DNA from 4 places in the Alteromonas sp. RW2A1 genome. Region 2 is predicted to be linked to each of the others. Evidence: predicted binding sites of a transcription regulator. Region 2 holds the regulator's gene; each other region holds the start of a gene.
The links. Region 2 encodes sigma-54, which starts transcription at its own class of promoters, with help from an activator protein. Its sites were predicted from a motif close to GTTGGCACGNNNNTNGNNT; they were not measured.
Positions count from the first base shown of each region.

Region 1: a site for sigma-54 is predicted at 1,704-1,722, ahead of BM528_RS17255 (CsbD family protein). Genes of this name have one in related genera too.
Region 3: a site for sigma-54 is predicted at 1,080-1,098, ahead of BM528_RS17740 (glucan biosynthesis protein). Genes of this name have one in related genera too.
Region 4: a site for sigma-54 is predicted at 2,001-2,019, ahead of BM528_RS02245 (formate/nitrite transporter family protein). Genes of this name have one in related genera too.

Region 1 covers NZ_CP018031.1:3,916,688-3,920,691, reverse strand. The annotation lists gene arfB (alternative ribosome rescue aminoacyl-tRNA hydrolase ArfB) at 113-529, shown strand; gene BM528_RS17260 (SurA N-terminal domain-containing protein) at 703-1,389, shown strand; gene BM528_RS17255 (CsbD family protein) at 1,436-1,627, opposite strand; gene BM528_RS17250 (siderophore-interacting protein) at 1,873-2,652, opposite strand; gene BM528_RS17245 (MFS transporter) at 2,995-4,004, opposite strand, start outside.
Region 2 covers NZ_CP018031.1:837,002-841,005, reverse strand. The annotation lists gene lptC (LPS export ABC transporter periplasmic protein LptC) at 1-353, shown strand, start outside; gene lptA (lipopolysaccharide transport periplasmic protein LptA) at 322-915, shown strand; gene lptB (LPS export ABC transporter ATP-binding protein) at 915-1,640, shown strand; gene BM528_RS03770 (RNA polymerase factor sigma-54) at 1,718-3,217, shown strand; gene hpf (ribosome hibernation promoting factor) at 3,246-3,533, shown strand; gene BM528_RS03760 (PTS sugar transporter subunit IIA) at 3,547-3,993, shown strand.
Region 3 covers NZ_CP018031.1:4,023,113-4,027,116, reverse strand. The annotation lists gene BM528_RS17745 (porin family protein) at 78-659, opposite strand; gene BM528_RS17740 (glucan biosynthesis protein) at 1,274-2,920, shown strand; gene mdoH (glucans biosynthesis glucosyltransferase MdoH) at 2,901-4,004, shown strand, end outside.
Region 4 covers NZ_CP018031.1:503,620-507,623, forward strand. The annotation lists gene BM528_RS02240 (bifunctional protein-serine/threonine kinase/phosphatase) at 1-975, opposite strand, end outside; gene BM528_RS02245 (formate/nitrite transporter family protein) at 979-1,842, opposite strand; gene BM528_RS02250 (nitrate regulatory protein) at 2,325-3,608, shown strand; gene moeA (molybdopterin molybdotransferase MoeA) at 3,633-4,004, shown strand, end outside.

The sequences.
Region 1 (4,004 bases), 1.1 Mb from region 2:
AATCAGCCCTGAGCGTAAAAGGAATTAATAAATAAACAGTGTATGTGACGTTAGATGATACTCTAATACGTTGAACATACGATAAAGGCGCAGAGTTTAAATAGGAAATGGTATGGAAAGGAAGATTACATCATCGCTGTCTATAGACGACAGCGAAATAGAAATGCAAGCAATTCGTGCTCAAGGCGCGGGTGGACAAAACGTAAATAAAGTAAGTAGTGCCATTCATCTTCGCTTTGATATTAATGCCTCATCACTGCCTGAGGCTATAAAGTCAACGCTGCTTTCAGCGAGAGATAAGCGCGTTACTACCGATGGTGTTTTTGTGCTTAAAGCGCAAAATTATCGCACTCAAGAGCAAAATAAAGACGATGCCATTGAACGCCTGCTTCATTGGATCAAAGCGGCAACGATAAAGCAAAAGCCGAGAAAGCCTACGCGAGTGAGTCGCGCGGCCAAGGCGCGCAGAGTAGACGCGAAAAAGCTGCGTGGAGTCAAAAAATCACTGCGCAAAAAAGTGGATATTTAAGCATCAATATAATACGATATACAACTGCGGTTATGTCATTTTGTAAGACAATGGAAAAAATCAGTAATCTTAAATAGTTACGTTTTAAACACTCGAATAAAGTATTTAAAAATGTACCTAAATATGTTCTTTCTTTAATGAGAATCCATATAAGCACAGCAGGATAGCAAAAAATGACACGTTCAGAAGTAATCCCAATGGTGCTGTTTGCTGCCATTGTATTTTGTCTTGGTATGAATACACCTCAAGCAGCAAACGAAATTATTGCTCGCCTTTTCAATAAATCTATCTCAAATACCGAGCTCCAGCCTTCTTCCGAGGATGTTGAGCGATTCCAATCTATGCTTACTGATAAATCAGAAAAAGAGGTTCGCGATATACTCGCGCAACGAGCACTAGGAAGTAAAATAACCGAATCTGTGCTTGCTGATTTTGCACAAAAAAATGACATAGTTCCGGAAGATAGTGAAATTCAGTCTGCTTATTCAGTAATAAAACTATGGACGGTGGATTTAGATAACGCGGACGACTATGCAGAGGAAGAGCTAGAGCGTTATCGCATGGCGTTGGCGCAGAGTATGGCGAAGAGCTGGAAGGTTTCCAAAGCGCTTTATGAGTCTTATGGTGGCGATGTTGTGTTTCAGCAAGATAACCCGCTTACACCAGTAGGGGCTTATCAGCAGCTGTTTGAACAATATCGCGAAAAAGGTGATTTTGTTATCTACGACCCTATTTTCAAAGCTGCATTTTGGAGTTCTGTGCGTATGAAATATGCAAAAACTCAGAACCCCGATGAAATAGACTTTTCTCTTCCTTGGTGGGAAAAAAGCATGAGCGCATCCAGCGAGCAAGAAAAATAGCTCTACTCTTCCTTATAAAGAAAGAGTAGAGGTCGAAGGATATTTTTTAATTTAAATAGCCATCAACTTCCCGCTCAGCTTCATCTCGACTTTTGCCATATGCCTGCTGAACCTTACCAATTAATTCTTCTCTGCGACCGTCAATTTTATCTAGGTCGTCGTCGGTAAGTTTGCCCCATTTCTGTTGCACTTTACCTTTCATTTCCTTCCAATTACCTTCAATAAGATCACTGTTCATAATGCATTCTCCTTATCAATATGAATTTGAGATAAACTGGTCAACTTAAGCACCAACCTAACACTCACTATAGATGAAGCAATGCCTGTTCCATGATGTATTTGCTTGTATTATATGAACTTTTTATGTTTCTATGCTCTGTTGCTTAACTATATATTGCAGTTTCTACAAATTCTTGAAAATTCTGCATGCCAACAGTTCATCTAAATAAGTACTCACGACTGCTCACATCCCACTTGGCCAAATTAGCTTTCTGCTAGCGCCTTAGCATAGGCTTCACTATCTTGGCGTTTATCGATTTTGTGCTGATCTTCGCTGCGGCCTTTTTTCCAGTAGCTACTGATATAAAGCTGTTCGTGAGGCAGGCTTTTTTCGTCTTTAAGCCAGCGTCGTATATTACGCATGTCCGAAAACTCACAGGCTATCCAAACAGCGGGCTGGCCCTCATGCCAAGTAAGTGACGAAATGGTTTCAGTTAAAGATGATTTTATTTCCCAGATAACATCAACGGCTTCGGGAGTTTCCAATGAAACGATATCATCATTATGCTCGATGGATATAACGGCGTAACCTTTTGCATCTTTTGGAAGGGAGGCGAGATGATTTCTTATGCTTGGCAATGCTGTTAAATCGCCTGCCAGCAGTACCCAATCGTATGACTCACTAAGGCCTTTACTTGTGCCTGGACCAGCGATCATTATTTTATCACCTACTTGAGCATTTACCGCCCAAGCAGCCGCAGGTCCAGTTAGCCCATCGGTTGCATGGCGTACCATATCCACGGTTATCTCAGGCTTATCTGGGTTTACACTATTAACAGTATAAGTGCGCATAGCGAAATTTCCTTTCTCGCCAGGAGAGATTAAAGGGCGGCCATTGAGGTCAAACATTAGTTTGATATAGGCACCAGGGGTAACTGCAGGGAATGCGTTAAGCTCTTCCCCACCTAAATGAACCCGTTGAATGGAAGGGGAAATACGGGTAGTTTTGATCACTTCTGCAAGGCGCGGACTTGGTTTTGGCATCACTGTCTCCTTTAGTTGATGTTTCACATTCTAGATGATAATGATTATCATTAATATGTGAAAAATGTTGACAATAATCCACATTAAGTTCGGCTTTTTAGAAAGCGCTTAAAAAAAAGAAAATAGGAAAGAGAGAGAATAGCAAAAAAGAAGCGAGAAAAGAAAAAGGGGCGAAACGCCCCTTCAAAAAACACAATATCACTTGGAAAACACATACACACTACACAAAATCGAACACTCAACGACTCCGTGTATAAAGTAAGATAGCGGTTTATCAAAAAGGTTCCGCATTTTTTTAAATAATTAGGTAACTTTTTAAATACGGTTTATTACTCCTTGTAACTAAGGGCTCTGGCGCGAATTCGAGCGCTTTATTTGTTTTAGCGTTACGAGAATAACAATGGAAACAATGGCCATAAGTGCACTTGAAGCGGCAAATGGAAGCGCAATATTTTGTTGATACAAAAAAGCAGCAAGTGGAGGACCCACAATATAACCCATTGCAGTAGTTGCGGTAATTAAACCGGTTATTGATGCTTGCTGAGACTTGGCGCAATAAGTAGTTGCTGCTGCAGCAAGTGAGGGATACGCCATGCCCATACCTAAGCCCATAACAGCCATGCCTATATATGAAACAGCAAAACTCTGTTGAAAATACAAAATAAGATAGCCTAGGGATAATAAAGGAAGGGCTAAGGACATCATGATTTCTTTACTCAATCGCGCCCTTTGCACAATGGTAAACTGAACGGTTAATGACGTGACTGCACTCATCATCATTGCAAACCCAACTAAGCGAGCAGCTTCTACAGGGCTTTTTCCATAAAAATCGATAAAGAAAAAGCCCATGGTTTGCTGCATCATTGCCATAGCTGCAAATACACATACACAGCTTGCTACAAATACATAGGGAACACGGGTTGGCTTATCTTCTAGAGCGACCGTAGGCACTTTTTGTTCAGTGGAGTTTTGCGGCGGTAAAACCGGTAACTTATAAAGTACGAGGGCAAATGCCAACAGGGTGAGCACCACTATGCTATAAAGTGGGGCCAAAAGACCAAATCCAACTAACAAGCCTGCGTAGGCCGGCCCTATGATCTGACCCACATTGCTGGCAGATGTTACTTTACTAATTGCACTAACGCGCAGTGCTGGGGCACTAATTGCCACAGCATAGCCAACCGCAGACGGTGGCGTAGCCGACATGATTGTAGACTGCAAACTTCGGCTTATGAGCAATGCTAAAAATAAATTAGTTCCGCTGATAATGCCTGAAAATCCAGCCATCCACGCACTCGCAAAAGCAAACGTTCCCGCGCTATAGCCTGCAAGGCCTATAAGCAATGTACGCT
Region 2 (4,004 bases):
ATGACCAGTTGGGCTTTGTTTCTTTTGAGCAACCCAGCTATACATTGTACAGCAGCGATGCAGATTCCCCGTGGGTGGTAACTGCATTAGAAGGAACACTTTACAATAACGAGCTTATTCAGCTAGAAAATAAGGTCAATATTGAGAACCAAAGCCAGGATGACTTTGTCAAAACAATCACCACTGAATATATTCAAATTAATTTAGACAGTAAACAAATGACGTCAGACCAACCAGTAGAAATACGTGGCATGCAGTACGTTATTCAAAGCAATGGATTTAACGCAAACCTGCGTACACAAAAATATGAGCTTATTGACCATGTACATACAACGTATTCTCCTAGCAACTAGCGCTATATTTGTCTTATGCGCCGGCCCAGTGCTTGCCAACGAAAAGGACTTTAGCCTTCCTATCGAGATTGGCTCGAACTCTCAGTTTATAGATGGGAAAAATAAAACTGCTTTGTACAAAGACAATGTGCTTATTACCCAAGGCTCTTTAGTTATTGAAGCTGACGAAGTAGAAGTTATTGCCTCTGGAGGCAGTGGTCGTGAGATTTTTGTCGCGCGAGGTAAACCTGCTAGCTACTCGCAAAAACTAGAAGATGGAAATCCAGTATCGGCACAAGCTAACGAGATTCGTTACGAGGTTGCAAAGCGCACTATTTCACTGAGCGGCAACGCTGAATTACGGCAAGATAGCAGCCAAGTAAAGGGCGATAACATTACCTTTGATATGATAACTGAACAGTTATTAGCAACTGGCGGCAATCAAGAAGATGGTAAAGGTCGCGTTACCACGGTATTTACGCCAGAGTCTATTAGAAAAGTCAAAAAAGACGATTCGAATAGTGATGATGGCAGTGATAATGACACAGACAAAAGCAAAGACGGTAAAGGCAAGCAACAGTAATGGCTACTCTTAGTGCAAAAAACCTTGCTAAGGCATACAAATCCCGCCAAGTTGTGATTGATGTTAGTCTGTCAGTCTCTACAGGGCAGATTGTTGGGCTGTTAGGCCCAAATGGCGCGGGAAAAACGACAACGTTTTATATGATTGTCGGTCTGGTGCCGTCAGACAAAGGGCAGATATTAATAGACGATAAAGAATTAACGCATCAGCCCATGCACGAACGCGCTCGCGGTGGAATTGGTTATTTACCTCAAGAAGCGTCTATATTTAGAAAACTGACTGTGCATGAAAATATCATGGCTATTTTGCAAACCCGAAAGGATTTGAACTCTCAGCAACAGGAAGAAGAAGCTGACGCACTACTTGATGAATTCAATATCAACCATATACGTAATAGTGTGGGTATGAGCCTTTCCGGTGGAGAACGTCGCAGGGTAGAAATAGCAAGAGCACTTGCGGCTAAACCCGAATTTATTTTGCTCGATGAGCCCTTTGCTGGTGTTGATCCAATATCAGTTAATGATATAAAGAAGATAATACAGCACCTTCGCGACAGAGGAATAGGCATCCTCATCACCGACCACAATGTGAGAGAAACATTGGATGTCTGTGAAAAAGCGTACATTGTGAGTCATGGCGAACTTATTGCGCAAGGAACGGCGGAACAGGTTTTAAGTAATCAAAAAGTAAGGGATGTATACCTAGGCGAACAATTCAGGCTATAGTTATTATATGTAACCTAATTGTCATTTTTCTCAAGCGCTCTGGTACATTCACTGAAGAGCATAAATATAAGACGTAGATGAAACCATCTTTACAGTTAAAATTTAGTCAACAACTAACAATGACTCCCCAGCTGCAGCAAGCTATTAAGCTGCTTCAGCTGTCTACACTCGACCTTCAGCAAGAGATACAGGAGGCGTTAGACTCAAACCCTCTTTTAGAAGTTGAAGAAGGTAGCGACGAGCCTCAAGCTGAAAAAAACAACATCGATAATGATGATAGCGCTGGCGAGGCCACTGCTTCGGCATCTAGCGACACTATCGAATCTGGTGATGCTCTAGAAAAAAACGACCTTCCTGATGAACTGCCCATCGATAGTACGTGGGACGAATATTATTCTGCATCTTCCGCACCTGCCCCCGGCCCATCAAACAACGATGATGACCAAATTTTCCAGGGTGAAACCACAGAAGATATTCAAGCCCATTTATTATGGCAAATGCGTCTCACTCCTTTCTCTGATACCGACAGAGCGATTGCCATTGCCATTATCGACTCTATTGATGAATCGGGTTACCTCACGGCAACGTTAGACGAAATATTAGAAGCCGTTAATTTTGAAGATATTGAAACCGAAAATGTTGAAGAAGAGATAGAGTTAGACGAAGTGGAGTGCGTGCTAAAACGTATTCAAATGTTCGATCCCATTGGCTCTGGTTCGCGCACTCCACAGGAGTGTCTGATGGTTCAACTTCGTCAGTTTGCCGACGATACCCCTTGGTTGGAAGAGGCAAAAAGACTGATAGAGGACTATTCGGATTTGCTTAGCAGCAAAGACTACAGAACCTTAATGCGTAAGAGTCGTTTGAAAGAAGACGAACTTCGCGAGGCAATGCGTTTGCTTCAAACCTTGAATCCTCGCCCAGGTAGTGCTTTAGTTACTAAAGAGCCTGAGTATGTTATCCCCGATGTATCGGTAGCAAAGAAAAACGGTCGCTGGACTGTAGAACTGAATCCAGACAGCTTACCTAAACTGGGTGTAAACCAGCAGTATGCAGCGATGAGTAGAAAAGCGAAAAATAGTAGCGATTCACAGTTCATACGCTCTCATATGCAAGAAGCCAAATGGTTTATAAAAAGCTTAGAGTCGAGAAACGATACATTAATGAAAGTGGCTAACTGTATTGTTCAGCAACAAATGGGATTTTTTGAGCACGGCCCCGAAATGATGAAACCAATGGTTCTCAATGATGTCGCAGAAATGGTAGACATGCATGAATCGACAATTTCACGGGTTACTACTCAAAAATACATGCATACTCCACGAGGAATTTACGAGTTAAAATATTTTTTCTCCAGCCACGTGGCAACGGAATCAGGCGGCGAGTGTTCATCTACCGCTATCCGTGCGTTAATAAAGAAATTGGTTGCAGCAGAAACGCCTAGCAAACCATTAAGCGATAGCAAGATTGCTTTATTGTTGGCAGAGCAAGGCATAAAAGTCGCTCGGCGGACAATAGCAAAATACCGGGAGTCTTTATCGATACCCCCGTCTAACCAACGCAAAAGCCTTATTTAAAGGCGCTATATTAAAAGGAAGACGAAATATGCAAATCAACCTAACTGGTCATCATGTCGAAATCACCGACTCTTTGCGTAATTATGTCGATACGAAGTTCAGCAAACTTGAGCGGCACTTTGATCACATTTCTAATGTCCATGTCATCCTCAACGTAGAAAAAATAAATCAAAAAGCCGAAGCCACTATGCACCTTAGCGGTGCTGAAGTGTTTGCATCCTCAGAAAATACTGATATGTATGCAGCGATTGACAGCATGGTGGATAAGCTCGACCGGCAGGTAATCAAGCATAAGGAAAAACTGAAAAAACATTAATAGATAATTAAGCATGGACATTAAAGCCATCGTAAGCCTGGACCGCACCGAGTGTGCGGTTCAGTGCAATAGTAAGAAACGAATCTTAGAAATTATTTCTGATATAGCAGCGCAGGGTAATGAGAATATAGATCAAGTCACTGTGCTAAACAGTTTACTGGCTCGGGAGCGAGTAGGCAGTACAGGAATAGGCAACGGCATTGCGCTTCCACACGGCCGCTTGGCAGGATTAGAGCAAGTAATGGCGATTGTTGTAACCTGTATACCTGCAATCAACTTCGATGCTATTGATGAAAAGCCTGTCGACATATTTTTTGCGTTACTGGTACCTGAAGAACAAACTCAAGGCCATTTGCAAACGCTGGCTACTGTTGCAGGTAAACTTAATGATAAAGATACGGTGAAAGCCATACGCAGAGCCAAAACGAACGAAGATATCATCTCTGCTCTTGGCGTATAAATTGACGCAGC
Region 3 (4,004 bases), 960 kb from region 2:
AGGTACAGTGAAATTATTTGAACGGATAAAAAAAGCCGGGTTGAGCAACCCGGCCACCTTCCTGAGGAGAGGGAGGTTTAAAACGCGTAACGAGCTGTCACTTGCATAATATCTAACTCGTCGATGAGCTTATAGCTTGCTCCTACTGCCCACTGGGGCGTGATGTAGTAGTTAGCGCCTACTTTAAAAGTGGGTTCACCGTCGTCAACGTCGTAGTAACCCACTTCACCAGCTAGTTCCACTTGCTCTGTAATCATTGAGCGAAGGCCAGCATTTATACTGTAGCCAGTTTCGTCATCAAAATCTCCATCAACACGCTCTAGGTTTGCGCCAAAGTACGCGTCGGTCGTAGCATTGACTGGCAGTCTGTACCCACCACCTAAAGTGAGCATGTCGAAGTCGAAGTTACCTTCTTCAAAAAAGCTGTACTCGCCATTTAAATACCAGTTGGCGTTAAGTAAGTACTTTCCATTAATCGTCAGGCCGTCAGGCTCAAAAGATTCATTGTTATCGAAATCTAGCTTTGTATAGCCGCCTTCAACATAACGCCAATCTGGCTTATCGGCCAAAGCTGCAGTTGGTGCAACTGTAGCGACAACTGCTGCGAGTGATGCAAGTGGAAAAGTAAGTGCTGTTAATAGTGTGATTGCTTTGTTCATGTGTTAACTCCTTAATAAAAAATGATGATAACTAGCGAACCTGAATTCCTGCGTTCTGCCCTGTCATCCTCGTCCTATTGCTCGAACTACTACTGTTTTTGCAAAGCCTCTGCCAACTCGCTCATTTAATTGATATCAATCGCTGGGATTGTTTTAAATTATTGAAAAGATAGAGAAATATATTTTTAGTATGCTGGAAGAAAAGATGCAGACAGGGGAGTATTTCGAAAAAATAGAGAGGCGAAATGAATACAGAGATTAAAAGTGTCTCTAAAAAACAACAGTTTTTAAGGGGGTTGATAATGTATGTACAGTTTAACGCTAGATATTTGCGAGCATTTTAAAGAAAACCCTTTTTATTTTATTGGTAATTTATTGATAGTTAAAGAGATTATTTTATTTGGCTTCTTTTTTGAACGCGTTGGAACGTCTTTTGCTCACCTATCATCGAGTGCTATCGCAATGTTGTGAAGTCGCAGCGAAGTTTTCATATTTCAATTTTCTTTTTTTAGTTTTACTTGCTGCGAAATCTAGATGAAAGGAATAGAGCGCCTTTCTGCTGTTTAAGTAAGCAAAGCCTATGTGATAGCCCATTTACCTAAAGGAGAGGAAAAATGGCATTACCACGTTTTTCGAACACTATTTGTAATTTATCTAAAAGTCTTTTACCTAAAAGTTCTTCGCTGCCGCGCGCAATGATCAGCGCTGCAAGTGTAATGACGTATATTTTCTTAACAACAGCATGGGCCTTGCCTGTTAATGCAGCACCGGTAAGCAAAGCCAACGAGCCGCAGCAAGCATCACCGGTTTTACAATCTATCATCGATGCAGCTCGAGCTTCTGCTAATGAAAGTTATGAGCAAGATGATCATAACCTAGACAGCAAGTTGAAAGAGATAGATTATCAAACTTATCGTTCAATTCGTTTCGAGCCTAAGCAGAGTCTTTGGCATCAGGAAAATGACTACGAACTTCAGTTTTTCCACCCTGGGTTTCTTTATGAATACCCAGTCACTGTTTATACCATCGGCAGTAGTAACTCGCCAAAACGGCTTCCTTTTAACAGCAATATGTTTCGTTACGACGGAAAGTCCTCTGAGCTTGCTGGATTAACAGATGATGAATCTGGTTTTGCCGGTTTTAGAGTTCACTACCCCATTAAAAGTGAAGAGTATAAAGATGAATTTGCGGTTTTCTTGGGGGCTTCTTACTTTCGCTTAGTAGGCAAAAATCAAGTTTATGGCATTTCAGCCAGAGGCCTAGCGATAGACACTGCGCTTACAAAAGGTGAGGAGTTTCCCCACTTCACAGAGTTTTGGGTAGTTGAACCTAAGGACGGGGATCCGATCACTATTTATGCAAGGTTAGAGAGCCCTTCGGTGGCTGGTGCATATAAGTTTGTTATTGAGCCAGGTAAAGACACATCAGTAGATGTAGAAAGTTGGCTATTCGCTCGAGAAGATGTTGATAAGTTGGGTATCGCACCTTTTACCAGCATGTTTTTGTATGGCGAAAATACTCAGCAATCTTTTGATGATTATCGCCCTGAAGTTCACGATAGCGATGGCGTACTAATGGTAACGCATGCCGGAGAAGAAATTTGGAGACCGCTTACCAATCCTTCGCGTCTGCAAATCACTTCACTGAGCGATAATAAGCCTCAAGGGTTTGGCATGTTGCAGCGCGATGGCGAATGGAGCAACTATCTCGATGCCGAAGCTAACTATCACATACGCCCAGGTTTGTGGGTAACTCCTAAAGAAGGTTTCGACAAAGGCCATTTAGAAATAGTTGAAATTCCAACCACTTCTGAAATTCATGACAACATTGTTGCGTTTTGGACGCCAGAGCAGGCGCTAAACGAAGGCGAGTCGATGTATTTCTCCTACGAGCTTAAAACTGTTGAGCAGCATGCTTTTGACAGCGAGTTGGCTACTGTTGAGCGCACCAGACAAGGCCAAGCAGTGCTGCCTGGTGACGAATTCAAAGATGAGGTGTTAGCGACTACACGTCAATTCAACATAGATTTTTCAGTGCCAGAAGATCAAGTTTTCGATGCAGAGACAACCAAACTCGTTGTGCAAAGTGTCAACGGTACAGTATCGGAACAACGCCTTTACCCCGTTGCAGACGGCGCAGAATGGAGAGCTACTTTCTTCATGAAGCCAAACGAAAAGCAAACTGTTGATATGCGTGTGTATGCAGAGCAGAACGGCGAACGAGTAAGCGAGGTGTGGAATTATGTCTATCAACCTAAATAAGATTGATAACCACAAGCAAGATACACGCTCGTCCGTTCGCGATAAGAAACAATTGGATAGCGGTTTGCAATCAGCACAGTCACAACGAAATCAGATCGTCAAAGGAGCAAGTATGCGTTTATTTATAATGGCAATGCTCGTAATTCCAAGCACGGCCTTAGCAGGCTGGAGCTTGTATGAAATTTTCTTACCCAACGGATTAACCAATTTAGAGATCGCTCAGTTAGGACTTGGTTTAACCCTATTTGCGTGGCTGTGCATGGCGTTTTGGACAGGTATTATTGGGTTTGTTTTACAGCTGTTTAACATCGACCCTCTTAGTTTGAAGAAGAAGCCCAGTCAGCCCGACTTTAGCGTTTCTCTTAACCAGCGTCACGCTGTTGTAATGCCGGTGTACAATGAAGATACAAAGCGAATTATGGTTGGCTTTGAAGCATGTATCCGCGAGCTCATGGAACGTGAAAGTGGTAACAACTTTGACTTTTTCATGCTTAGCGATACCCGTGACGCAGAGAAGGCCGATGCCGAGCTGCGCGCATTTGCTCGCCTTCAAAGGCGCCTTGGTGATTATGCGCAGCACGTTTTTTATCGTCGCCGTGAAAACAACACGCACAGAAAGGTGGGTAATCTCAAAGAGTTTTGTGAACGTTGGGGCGGCAATTATGAAGCTATGATTGTGTTAGACGCTGACAGCGTAATGACCGGTGAGCGTATGGAGGATTTAGCGAGAAGAATTGAGCAAGCTCCAAATACAGCGCTTATTCAAACTATTCCTATGCCAGTTCGGCAAAATACATTTTTTGGTCGTTTTGTGCAGTTTGCTGCGCATTTATATAGTCCAATGCTGGCCACAGGGTTGTCGTTCTGGCAAACCGACAGTGCGAACTATTGGGGGCATAACGCTATTATACGTATAGCGCCGTTTATGCAGCACTGCGGCTTACCTACTCTTAAAGGACGCGCTCCGTTTGGCGGGGAAGTATTAAGCCATGATTTTGTTGAGGCGGCCCTTTTGGCTCGAGCTGGATGGGAAGCCTATTTACTAACAGATACTACGGGAAGCTATGAAGAAGTACCGAGTAAC
Region 4 (4,004 bases), 330 kb from region 2:
ATGTTGGACGCGCGCACCAACCCATTCTTCTTTCACCACTTCATCTAAAAAGCTCTCGTTATCGTGCATCGACTTTGCAGGAATTTTTAACACTGCCTGATAATTGTGGAGATTATGCTTAGCAAGAAAAACCAGACTGCGTTCACTGGTATATAACTGCCGCTGTATTGTCCAATCGTCTATGACATCGTTTGATTTGGGCGTATCTAAAAAAGGAAGGAAGCCATTTGAGGCATAATGTACTTTCTCTTCCTTGGCAATGGATAGTACCTCAAGCAGCACTACAGTGACGTTATCGTCGCAATCTGCATTCAGTGCTGCTTGCGCTATGTGCTGTGCACTCAAGTCGATACTAGACGTATTATGCTGATGTATTGCGTACCATGTTTTTGGTGACAAGGTATCCGCTATGCCATCTGTCATCAATACAAATGTATCGCTAGGCGCAAGCGTTAGGATCGCCATATCAATGCTTAAGTTAGGCCGAATACCGAGGGCATTACTTAAATAAGTATTTTTACCCTCGCCGGCTTCTCGGTGTTGGCGGGTGCAAAGCGTTACTTCACCGCGGTGTACGTGATAGATGCTGCTATCACCACAATGCAGTAACACCGCAGACTGTCCTTTCAAAATGACTGCACTAAAGGTACAGACATAGCCTTTATCAAGGTTTTCAAAATAAGGGCTTTGTTGGTTTTTTATGTAAAGCTCGGTGTTTATGGTACGCAGTACGTGTTGTGCCGCCCTCGACAAAGACCACACATTGCTCGTTCGTGAGAATTCACGAACGAACGTTTCAACGGCGAAGTTGCTTGCATACTGACTAACCTGACTACTACTTATTCCATCAGACACAACAGCGATAGCATCGAAATTTGCAGATAGCGAAAAATCAGGCACCACCACACAATGGTGGTCCTGATTAATCGGTTTTGTGCCTTTATTCGAAAAGGCACCATGGCGAAGGGTGATCACGGCTTATACTTTGTCATTCACTTTTGCTGCAAGCACCGTTTTGTTGCTAGCACCTGTAGCAATAACGCGTTTAGGGGCAGTGCGCACATGCGTAGAATAAATAGTCAAACCAGTAAACGCTAAGCCTCCCACTAAATTACCCAGTGCGGTAGGAATTTCATTCCAAATAAAGTAATCCATCACAGAGAACTCGCCACCCATAATTAAGCCGAACGGAAACAAAAACATGTTAACCACCGAATGCTCAAACCCCATGAAGAAGAACAGCATGATAGGCATCCACATAGCCAACACTTTACCGCTTACGTGAGTAGATATCATTGCACCAACAACACCAAGCGATACCATCCAGTTACACAACATGCCGCGAATAAAAATAGAAAACCAGCCTGCAACGCCGTGCTCTGCATACCCTAACGTTCTCGCTTCACCGATACCCGCCACCTTAGCCGCTATAGCACCACCATCAATGTTGTAGCCCATGGTAAATACAAACGACATCATAAATGCCACGCACAGCGCACCTGCAAAGTTACCTAAAAACACCAACCCCCAGTTACGTAAAATCTGCGGCCATGTCACGCCAGGTCGTTTTGCCAACCAGGCTAATGGAGTAAGCACAAAAACACCGGTAAGTAGGTCAAACCCCATGAGGTACAGCATACAAAAACCAACAGGGAAGAGTATTGCACCAATTAAAAACACCCCTGTTTGAACCGCTATGGTTATTGCAAAAACCGCGGCTAACGCCAAAATGGCCCCCGCCATAAAAGCGCGAATTAATGTGTCGCGAGTAGACATATATATTTTGGATTCGCCAGCATCAACCATCTTGGTTGCAAATTCAGAAGGAAGTAAATACGCCATACTTGATCACCTTTTCTATTGATATTAATTCCTTAGAAACATTCTTTACCTAAATTTCAGGTACAAAAAAGCGCCCGCTCTTATTTCCTAGAAAATAAGTTGCGGACGCCTTTATCCGAATATTGTTCTTAAACAATCTGCATTGTTCACAAAAAGTAAAACAATATTGATGCCAATATTGAGGCACAAACCTTTAAATGAAATTCTCTTCTATAACAGGCAATTACTCAACGCTAAGAATAAATGTGTTCGATATACCCCCCATCGTTTGCACCTGTCTCGAGAAAAAGCGCACTAATTTGGAGCATTATGTAGTGCAATCTCTTTGCTTGCTTTTGTGAACAGTCCATTATTTTTAAGCAAGCTAGTAAATAGTGGCGTCCAGCTACTTACGTAGATTATATCGATGTGAATCCCTTGCAGTTTGATTGAAGGGAACAACATTTGCATATCCTATGTATCTCTTTTCTGGATACTTCACGATGGGCCATCATAGCGATATCACAAAGCGGTTTTTTTTATTAGCCAAGCATCAAGAAATACAGGCACTGCGACACTTATCATCAAATTGCAAAATAGTGAAAGCGGTAACGGAGATGATTCATCAACTGCAGCGCGAGCGCGGTATGAGCAATGTATTTCTATGTTCACGAGGTGAACGTTTTGCAACCCAAAGGGCACAACAAGAAACCGCAAGTGAGATGAGTGAGAAAACCCTTCGCAGCTTGCTTAACGCTTTATACCTATCTAATTCTGACAATGGACTTACCATGCGATTGGTTACTACCATTACATTTGCGTTGCAAGGTATAGACAACCTTAAGGATTTGCGCAGCAAAGTGGCGATGCAGCAACTCACACCAACCGAATCGACCAATGCATTTTGTCGCCTAATTGCCGCGTTGATTGATGTGATTTTTGAAGCCGCCGACGTTGCAAACGATCCTGCTATCACTCGACTTTTAGTAGCGCTATTTAATTTTATTCAAGGTAAAGAGTATGCGGGACAAGAGCGCGCTTGTGGCGCAATTGGGTTCTCTTCGAGCCACTTCCAGCAATCTTTGTGCGATCGAATTACAGCACTGACAGACTCACAAAATCACTCGTTTGAGACGTTTAGTAAATTTGCCGATGACACAGAACTTTCTATGTGGCAGCAACAACTAGAAAGTGACCACGCCCAACACCTGAGCCGACTACGTAAAATGATTTGCGAGCTTGGCGAGACAGACACTTGCACCGCTGAGCTCAGCGAAATTTGGTATGACATAGCCACATTGCGAATTGACGCGATGCAAGACATAGAGGAACACATTACCGATAGGCTGATAGAAAAAGCAACACTTAGAATTGCTCAAGCCGAGGAGGAACTGCATAACAACGAACTGCTGATTGCTTCTTTAAATAGTAGTCCTTCCATTGAAGATACGCAAGTTTCAATGATTTACGATAGTACCGTTAGGGGTCTCTCGATGGCAGATACGAATAGTGAGGCAGGAATTACCTCAACATCACTCTCTGTAAACAAATCCTTTTACGATTTAATTCGTCAACAGGCTCAACACATTCAAGATATTGCTAATGAACTAAACGGAGCCAAACAAGCCCTAAATGAGCAAAAAGCAATTGATAGAGTAAAGCTACTATTGATGCAGCAAGGGAAGCTAAGTGAGAACCAGGCTTATAAAAAACTGCAAACTGCAGCAATGGAACAAAACATACGCATAGCCGAGTTAGCACAACGCATGCTCAACAACATCCGCTAATAAGCAGCTCTTAAGAAAAAACGTATGACAAAAAACATGACTCCACCCTCGTTGTTACGACTAGAAGACGCGGTCAAAATAATGGCGAATGCAGCAAAAACAAGCCCTGTAGAGCCAACTAAAGAATCGCTCAAATTACGTTACGCTGTAAATAGAATTGTAGCGAAGGATATTATTTCAGCAATAAACATACCTCTTAACGATAATGCTGCAATGGACGGCTACGCCCTCAAGGCCTCAAATTTAGCTGACGACAAAATATTTAAAGTTGCAGGCACTGCATACGCTGGTAATCCCTACACTAAACCGCTGGCGACTGGTGAGTGCGTGCGCATCATGACAGGTGCTGAAATTCCACCTAATGCTGATGCCGTGATAATGAAAGAGCGCGCTACA